Regions from separate parts of the Ornithinimicrobium carbonis genome, predicted to be linked through region 2. Evidence: predicted binding sites of a transcription regulator. Region 2 holds the regulator's gene; the other holds the start of a gene.
The links. Region 2 encodes LexA, which represses DNA repair genes until DNA is damaged. Its sites were predicted from a motif close to TCGAACANNTGTTCGA; they were not measured.

Region 1 (3,402 bases), 1.4 Mb from region 2:
CAGGCTTCTGCGGCGGGATCGTCCCGGACGGCGCGGCCGGAATGGTCGTTGCGCTCCTTCCAGGTGGTGCGGCGGGGCGGGGCGGTGGTGACGCGGCGGGGCAGGGGGTGGTCGTGCACCGGTGGGGGTGCTCGTGCCCGCTGCCGGTGCCGGTGCCGGTGCCGGTGCCGGTGCCGGGGGTGCTGCCGGTGCCGGTGTCTTTGGTGCCGGGCAGGAGGTGCCAGGGGGTGATGACGTTGAGGGTGGCGGCGGGCAGGCCTTCCAGGATCGCGGCCAGGGCGCTGATGTGCTCGACGGTGATCTGGTCGGGGTCGGTGGGGGTGTCGGGCAGGGGCAGGGTGCCGTGCAGCAGCAGGGCGGTGGCGGTGTCGGCGCGCAGCTGGGCCAGGGTGCGGGTGTCGCCGTGGCGGCGGGCGGCGCGGGCGGCGGCGTGCAGCCGGTCGATCAGGGCGCTGGCCTGGGTGGGGGTCGCGGTGATGCTCACCGTGGCGGTGCCGTCGTCGTCGATGCGGGCGGTGGCGTCACGGGCGGCGCGGGCACCGGCCCGGGCGGCCCGGGCGGCGGGGGCCTCGCCGCGGGTGAGCTTGGCGGTCTCACGGTCCAGGGCGTGGTGGTAGGCCCGGTGGCCCCAGGGCAGGGTGGACACGGTCCCGGTGGGGGTGAGGCGCTCGACGGCGACCCGGTCGGGGTCGGTGCCGAACATCACCTGGGCCAGGTGGGCGGTGGCGGCCACGTCCAGCCCCGCGGCGTGGGCGGTGCGCCAGGCGCGGCGCACCAGGCGCCACGGGACGCTCCCGGTGCCCAGCGCGTCCAGGACGGGGCCGGTGATGGCTGCCGGGGCGGTGGCCACGGCGACCAGGTCGCGGGCCTCGCCGATGCCCCACCCGGACGCTGCGGACAGTTCGTGCGCGGTGGCCGAGCGGGACCGGGCGGCCCACCGCTCCCGGGCGGTGGGAGACAGCTCGGCCGGGTCGGTGGCGCCCTTGGCCGCCAGCAGCAGGGCGGCGTTGGCCGTGGCCAGCTGCCCGGTCGCGGCCAGCAGCGCCCCGTCCAGGCGGGCGCCCAGGTCCAGAAGGTCCTCGATCCGGTCCAGCACGCCCTGCCCGGCGCGGCGGGCCGCCCCGGCGTCGGGGACACCCACCCCGGTCTCACCCCCCTCACCGGGGGCACCGGGGCCGGCCCCGTGCCCGCGGACGCCGGCGTCGGCATCGGCGTCGGCATTCGTGCAGCGCTCCTCCTCATCGACCCTCTCACCCCTCCCCTCGGGGTCGCCGGCGCCGACGGCGGGGCGGTTGGCTCGGGTCGTGGTCGAGGGGGCGATCTGCGCCAGCGACCGGCCGGTGCGGACCGCGGCCAGGGTCGTGGCCGCCGAGGACAACAACGCCACCGACCCCGCATCCAGACCCATCTCGGACAACACCTCCCGCAACCGCACCTCCACCGGATCACCAGACCCTGAAGCGGTGGGCTCCTCGATGGTCGGGGTGTCCGAGGACGGGCTGGTGGGGACCGTGGAGGTGGTGGGGGAGTCGGTGGCGGTGCCGGAAGGACCGTCGCTGTCCCCCGGGGAGAGAAGGCCTGCGTAGCCCGGTCCGCTGTGCGGTGCGCCCACCTCCACGCGCACGACCTGCCCGGCCAGCCTGGGTCCTGGGGCGAAGGAGAGAAGGTGTTCCAGCTCCCGCTCCAGCGGGGACTCACCGGGCCCCTCCTGCCGCGGCAGCTCCAGCGGTGGCCTCATCGTCCCTCCCCTCTGTCCGAACCAGGACCGCCAGGACGGTCCCCCCTCATGCGCCTTACCGCCGCTCCTTCCGACGATGTGACCATATTAGGACACCTGTACGACATACCTGACTGAGCGAAGCGGGCTGTGGATGAAGGGGAGGCTCCACCTGCGGATGTGGACAGCAGCAGCCTCGCCGTGCCTCAGCCTCGCTGCGCCGACCCCGCCGCTGCGCCTACCCCGCGCCGCGCCTACCCCGCCGCTGCGCTTGCCCTGTGTCGCCGCGTCTAGCCCCTGTGACCGCGCCTGCCGCGCGCGACGCCCTACCTCACCCGTGGCAGCCTCTGGCCCGCCTGCAACACGCTCCGGAACAGATCCCCACGCTCGGCCAGCCGCTCCACGATCGTCCGCACCGTCCACCTGTCCGGCCGCAGCTCAGGATCCTCCAGCTCGTCCCAGGAGATCGGCGCCGACACCGGCGCGCCCGCCGCCGGCCTCGGGCTGTACGGCGCCACCAGCGTCTTGTTCACCGCGTTCTGCGTGTAGTCCAACCGTGCCAGCCCGCCCCGCTCCTTGACCGACCAGCTCCAGCTGACCAGCTCCGGCACGACGGCCCCGATGCTCCTGGACACCTTCTCCGCCCACGCCCGTGTGTCCGCGAAGCTCGGGCCCCGTCGGATAGGCACCCACACCTGGAACCCCCTCCGACCGGTCACCTTCGGATACCCCCGGATCCCCATGTGGTCCAGGGCGGTCCGGTGCAGCCGGGCGATCTCCAGCGTCTGCTCCCAGGTCGTCTGCTCACCCGGGTCGATGTCGAACATCACGTAGCTCGGACGGTCCGGCGCCTCCGTCGGCGAGGTCCACGGATGCCACTCCAGCGCACCGAAGTTCGCCGCCCAGACGAGCGCCGCGGCCTCATCCACGACCAGGTACGTCCTCGTCTCCCCAGGGCCGGCCTCCGGGTTGTCCCACCGCGGCAGCCAGTCGGGGGCGTGGCCGGGCAGCTCCTTGTGCCAGAAGCCCTTGCTGTCCGCGCCGTCCGGGAAGCGGTGCAGGTTGAGCGCCCGTCCCGCGAGGTAGGGCAAGGAGACCGGGGCGACCTGCGCGGCATACCTGATCAGGTCGCGCTTCGTGACGGGCTCCTCACCCTCTCGTGCGGGGAAGAGGTTCTTGTCGAGGTTCGTCACCCGCAGCGTCCGGCCGAATACAACCCAGCTCCCCGACCCGCCGAGCTCGTCCAGCGCCGCCAGCTCGTCGTCCCCCACCCCGTCGATCTCCCTCCCACCGACCTGCAGCGAGGCACGCTCCGCGGGCAGGTCGCTGCGCCATACCCGCTCCGGGTCCGCCCGCACCTCCTCGTTGGTGCGCCCGCTGAGCACCGAGCGGGGGAAGTCCTCGGCGTCCCACCCCTCCTCGACGTGCTCGTCGTGCTTGTGGAAAAGCAGCCACTGCTCCTTGTCCCCCTCCTGCCGGCCGGTCCGCACGAGCATGAACTCGCCCCGCAGCCTTTCCCCGTGCAGCCGCACGTGCAGCGTCCCCGCGCGGATCGCCGCGGCCGGGTCCTCGTCGTGCGAGTCCCAGGTGCCGGTGTCCCAGACGATGACGTCGCCCCCGCCGTACTCCCCGGCCGGGATGACGCCCTCGAAGTGGAGGTACTCCATCGGGTGGTCCTCCACGTG
Region 2 (3,402 bases):
CGCCGAGCGGGCCCGGCACTTCGCGGTGCAGAACGGGATGATCGACGCCGATGAGGACCTGCGGGCGATCGCCCTGCCGCCGCCCGAGGTCGTCCAGTCCGACGACGCCTACGTCCAGGCGGGGATCGCGGGCCTGATGTTCGACCCGCACCTCACCGGCTACTTCATGCCCTCCGAGCAGCTCTCGGTCGTCTGGAACGCCATCCGCTCCAGCTCCTGACCAGCGCGGTCCTGCGCAACGGCCGGGCGGGCTCACGTCGGCAGCCCCAGCTCACGTCGGCAGCCTCAGCTCACGCCGACGGCCTCAGCGGCCGGGGATCACCAGCTCCTGGCCTGCGGCCACGCTGGTGGTGCTCAACCGGTTGGCCCGCTGGATGTCCACGATCGCCTGGCTCAGCGGGACCTCCGGCAGCTGCTCGGCCGCGATCTGGCTCAGGGTCATCCCCGGCTCGACGGTCACGGCCGAGCTCGCGCCCGCCGGGCCGATGGCGTTCAGCAGCGAGGCGAAGGCCAGGACCAGCACCAGGGCGGCCGTGGCGGTCAGCGTCAGGCGACCACGACGGGTCAGCCGCAGGGGGCTCGTGGCCGGGCGCCGCTCGTCGGCGCAGACCAGGCGCAGGTGGCCACCCGGGCGGGCGACCGTCCACGGTGCGACCGTCCCGGACAGGGGGTGCAGCTCGGCGGTGGCAGTGCTCATGGTGGTCCTCCTCGGGATCATCCTGCGACATGCGTTCGATAGGACGTCTGTCCTATTGATAGCACGCGCGTACGACTTTGTCGACACGCCGGTCGAACACATGTTTGCCCCGGGGCCGCTCGATCCGTACGCTGTGTGCATGTCAGGTACTCAAACACCGACCACTGACACACCCTCTGACCTGGCCTGACGGCCAGGCCCTGGCAGCCAGAGGGAGACGGGGACGGAAGGACGCATGGCCACGATCCACGAGATGCCCGACCGGGACGGCGGGGCGCAGCTGACCAACCGGCAGCGACGCGTCCTCGACGTGATCCGGGACTCCGTCGACGCCCGGGGCTACCCCCCGAGCCTGCGCGAGATCGGTGAGGCGGTCGGCCTGACCTCGCCCAGCTCCGTCGCCCACCAGCTGAAGATGCTCGAGCGCAAGGGTTTCCTGCGGCGCGACCCGCACCGCCCGCGCGCGATCGAGGTCGTCGTCCCCGGGAGCGAGAGCGGCTACCGCCGCACCCCTTCCGACGGTTCTGCCGACGCTCGCGGCCCGGTGGCGTCCGACGCCGGCGAGCGCCCCCTCGCCGGTACCTACGACGAGACCGGCATCGGTGACTCCCGTCCCGAGGCGTCCTACGTCCCGGTCGTGGGCCGGATCGCGGCCGGTGGTCCGATCCTGGCCGAGGAGGCCGTCGAGGACGTCTTCCCCCTGCCCCGCCAGATCGTGGGCGACGGAGAGCTGTTCCTGCTCAAGGTGGTCGGGGACTCGATGATCGACGCCGCGATCTGTGACGGGGACTGGGTGGTCGTGCGCCGTCAGCCGACGGCGGTCAACGGCGACATCGTCGCCGCGATGCTGGACAACGAGGCCACGGTCAAGACCTTCAAGCGGGGCAAGGACAAGGTCTGGCTCATGCCCCACAACCCGGCCTACGAGCCGATCGACGGCGACCACGCCGTCGTCCTGGGCAAGGTCACGGCGGTGCTGCGCCGCGTGTGACCCTCGGCGGGACACCTCCATCCACCGTGCCGCTGCCACTGCACGGGTCCCACCGCCACCCACGACGCCGCCCCCTCGACCGGGGCGGCGTCGTGCTGTCCGGGTCCTGTCGAGCTGCGCCGGGTCCCTGCCTCAGGTCGCGGGGGTCTCCCCCACCTCCGGCGCGTAGTAGTCGAACAGGTCCTGCTCGTCGTTCTCGCTGAGGTGGCCGCTGATGTCGATGTCCGGAGCGTCCTTGATCATGGCGCTGGGATAGGGGACACGGATCTGGCCGTCGACCAGCTCGGCCGTCGACAGGGGCACGAAGATCTTCCGGCCGCCGAACCACCCGGTGCGCACGGTGATCCAGGCCGCCTCCCCCGTGCCGTTGTCGACGTAGACCTGGCCGAGGGAGCCCACCTTCTCGCCGTCCTGGTCCACGACCTCGGCGTCGTACAGCGCCTCGAGCTGCTCCTGCGAGATGGTCACGTCAGCCTCCTCCGACCCGCCGTACCCGCCGGCGCGGATGCGCGACGGGTGCCCAGCACCATACCCAGCACCTGCTCCGCGGAGCCGCAGGCGGCCCCGGGACCCGCACCCTCAGGACCGCGGCGGCCTGCCCTCGTGGCGCCGCAGCCTCCCTGGCCGTCCGGGGCCGCTCGTGGGACCGCCGCGAGGCCCCTCGGGGCGGTCCTGCCCGCTGGGGTAGGCGACGTTCTCCGACGCACCGGTCACCGCCTGCTCCGGGGAGAGCTCGGCACCGTCGGCGTGGTCCTCCTCGACCGGCTCCTCGCCGACGGACCGCCCCGACCCGGTCCCCGCGAGGCCGACCGGCCGGGGTCCGTCCGGACCTGCGGTGGACGCCTCGGGCGCGACGGTGCCGTCGCCCAGCACGAGGCCGTAGTGACGGAACAACCGGTCCTGCTCCACCTCGTCCAGGTGGGCGTCGGCGTCGACCGTCGGCGCGTCCTTGATCTCCTGGCGGGTGTGCGCGACGCGGACCGTGTCGCCCTCGACCTGGGCACCGACGAGCGGGACGAGACTCTCCCGCGCACCGAACCACCCGGTGCGCACCGAGACCCACGCCGGCGCGCCGGTCTCGTCGTCCAGGTAGACCTGCCCGACGTCGCCGAGCCGGTCGCCGTCGACGGTCATCACGTCGGCGTCGTAGAGCATGGCGATCGTCTCCTGGCTGCTGTCCATCGCGCCTCCTCGTCCCGGGCCGGCAGGGATCCGGCCCTGAGGCGATATCACCAGGGTTCGGGCCCGTCCGCATCCCGAGGGAGGTCGAGTCCCTCGACGACGTCGTCCAGCAGCCGCGGCAGGACGTCCTGCAGCAGGCTGTCCACCTGCACCGTCGTCTCCGCCCAGCCACGGGTCTCGCCGCGGGTGACGACCGCCACCGGGATGCCCTCGCGGGCGGCGCGGCGCACGAACCGGTAGCCGCTCATGACGCGCAGCGAGGACCCGAGCACGAGGAGGGTGCCCGCCCCGGCGACCATCTCGTACGCCCGGTCGACGAGCTCCCGCTCCACCGAACCGCCGAAGAAGACGACGTCGGGCTTGAGGGCGTCGCCCCCGCAGACCAGGCAGCGGGGCGGCCGGAACCGCGAGACCAGCTCCTCGGACACGACGATGTCACCGTCGGGGCGGACCTCGGCGCCGTCGTGGACGAGCGCGCCGAAGCCGGGGTTGGCCTGGGCCAGCCAGGTGTGCACCTGGTCGCGCTCGTACG

Region 1: ACWHYA_RS06235 (HNH endonuclease signature motif containing protein) is a predicted target of LexA. The motif match lies at 1,827-1,842, and genes of this name have one in related genera.

The regions. Positions count from the first base shown of each region.
Region 1 covers NZ_OZ348993.1:1,399,086-1,402,487, forward strand. Annotated here, with positions in the region: gene ACWHYA_RS06235 (HNH endonuclease signature motif containing protein) at 1-1,738, opposite strand, end outside; gene ligD (non-homologous end-joining DNA ligase) at 2,044-3,402, opposite strand, start outside.
Region 2 covers NZ_OZ348993.1:29,321-32,722, forward strand. Annotated here, with positions in the region: gene ACWHYA_RS00100 (hypothetical protein) at 1-220, shown strand, start outside; gene ACWHYA_RS00105 (LysM peptidoglycan-binding domain-containing protein) at 305-697, opposite strand; gene lexA (transcriptional repressor LexA) at 933-1,688, shown strand; gene ACWHYA_RS00115 (PRC-barrel domain-containing protein) at 1,821-2,156, opposite strand; gene ACWHYA_RS00120 (PRC-barrel domain-containing protein) at 2,268-2,870, opposite strand; gene ACWHYA_RS00125 (Sir2 family NAD-dependent protein deacetylase) at 2,918-3,402, opposite strand, start outside.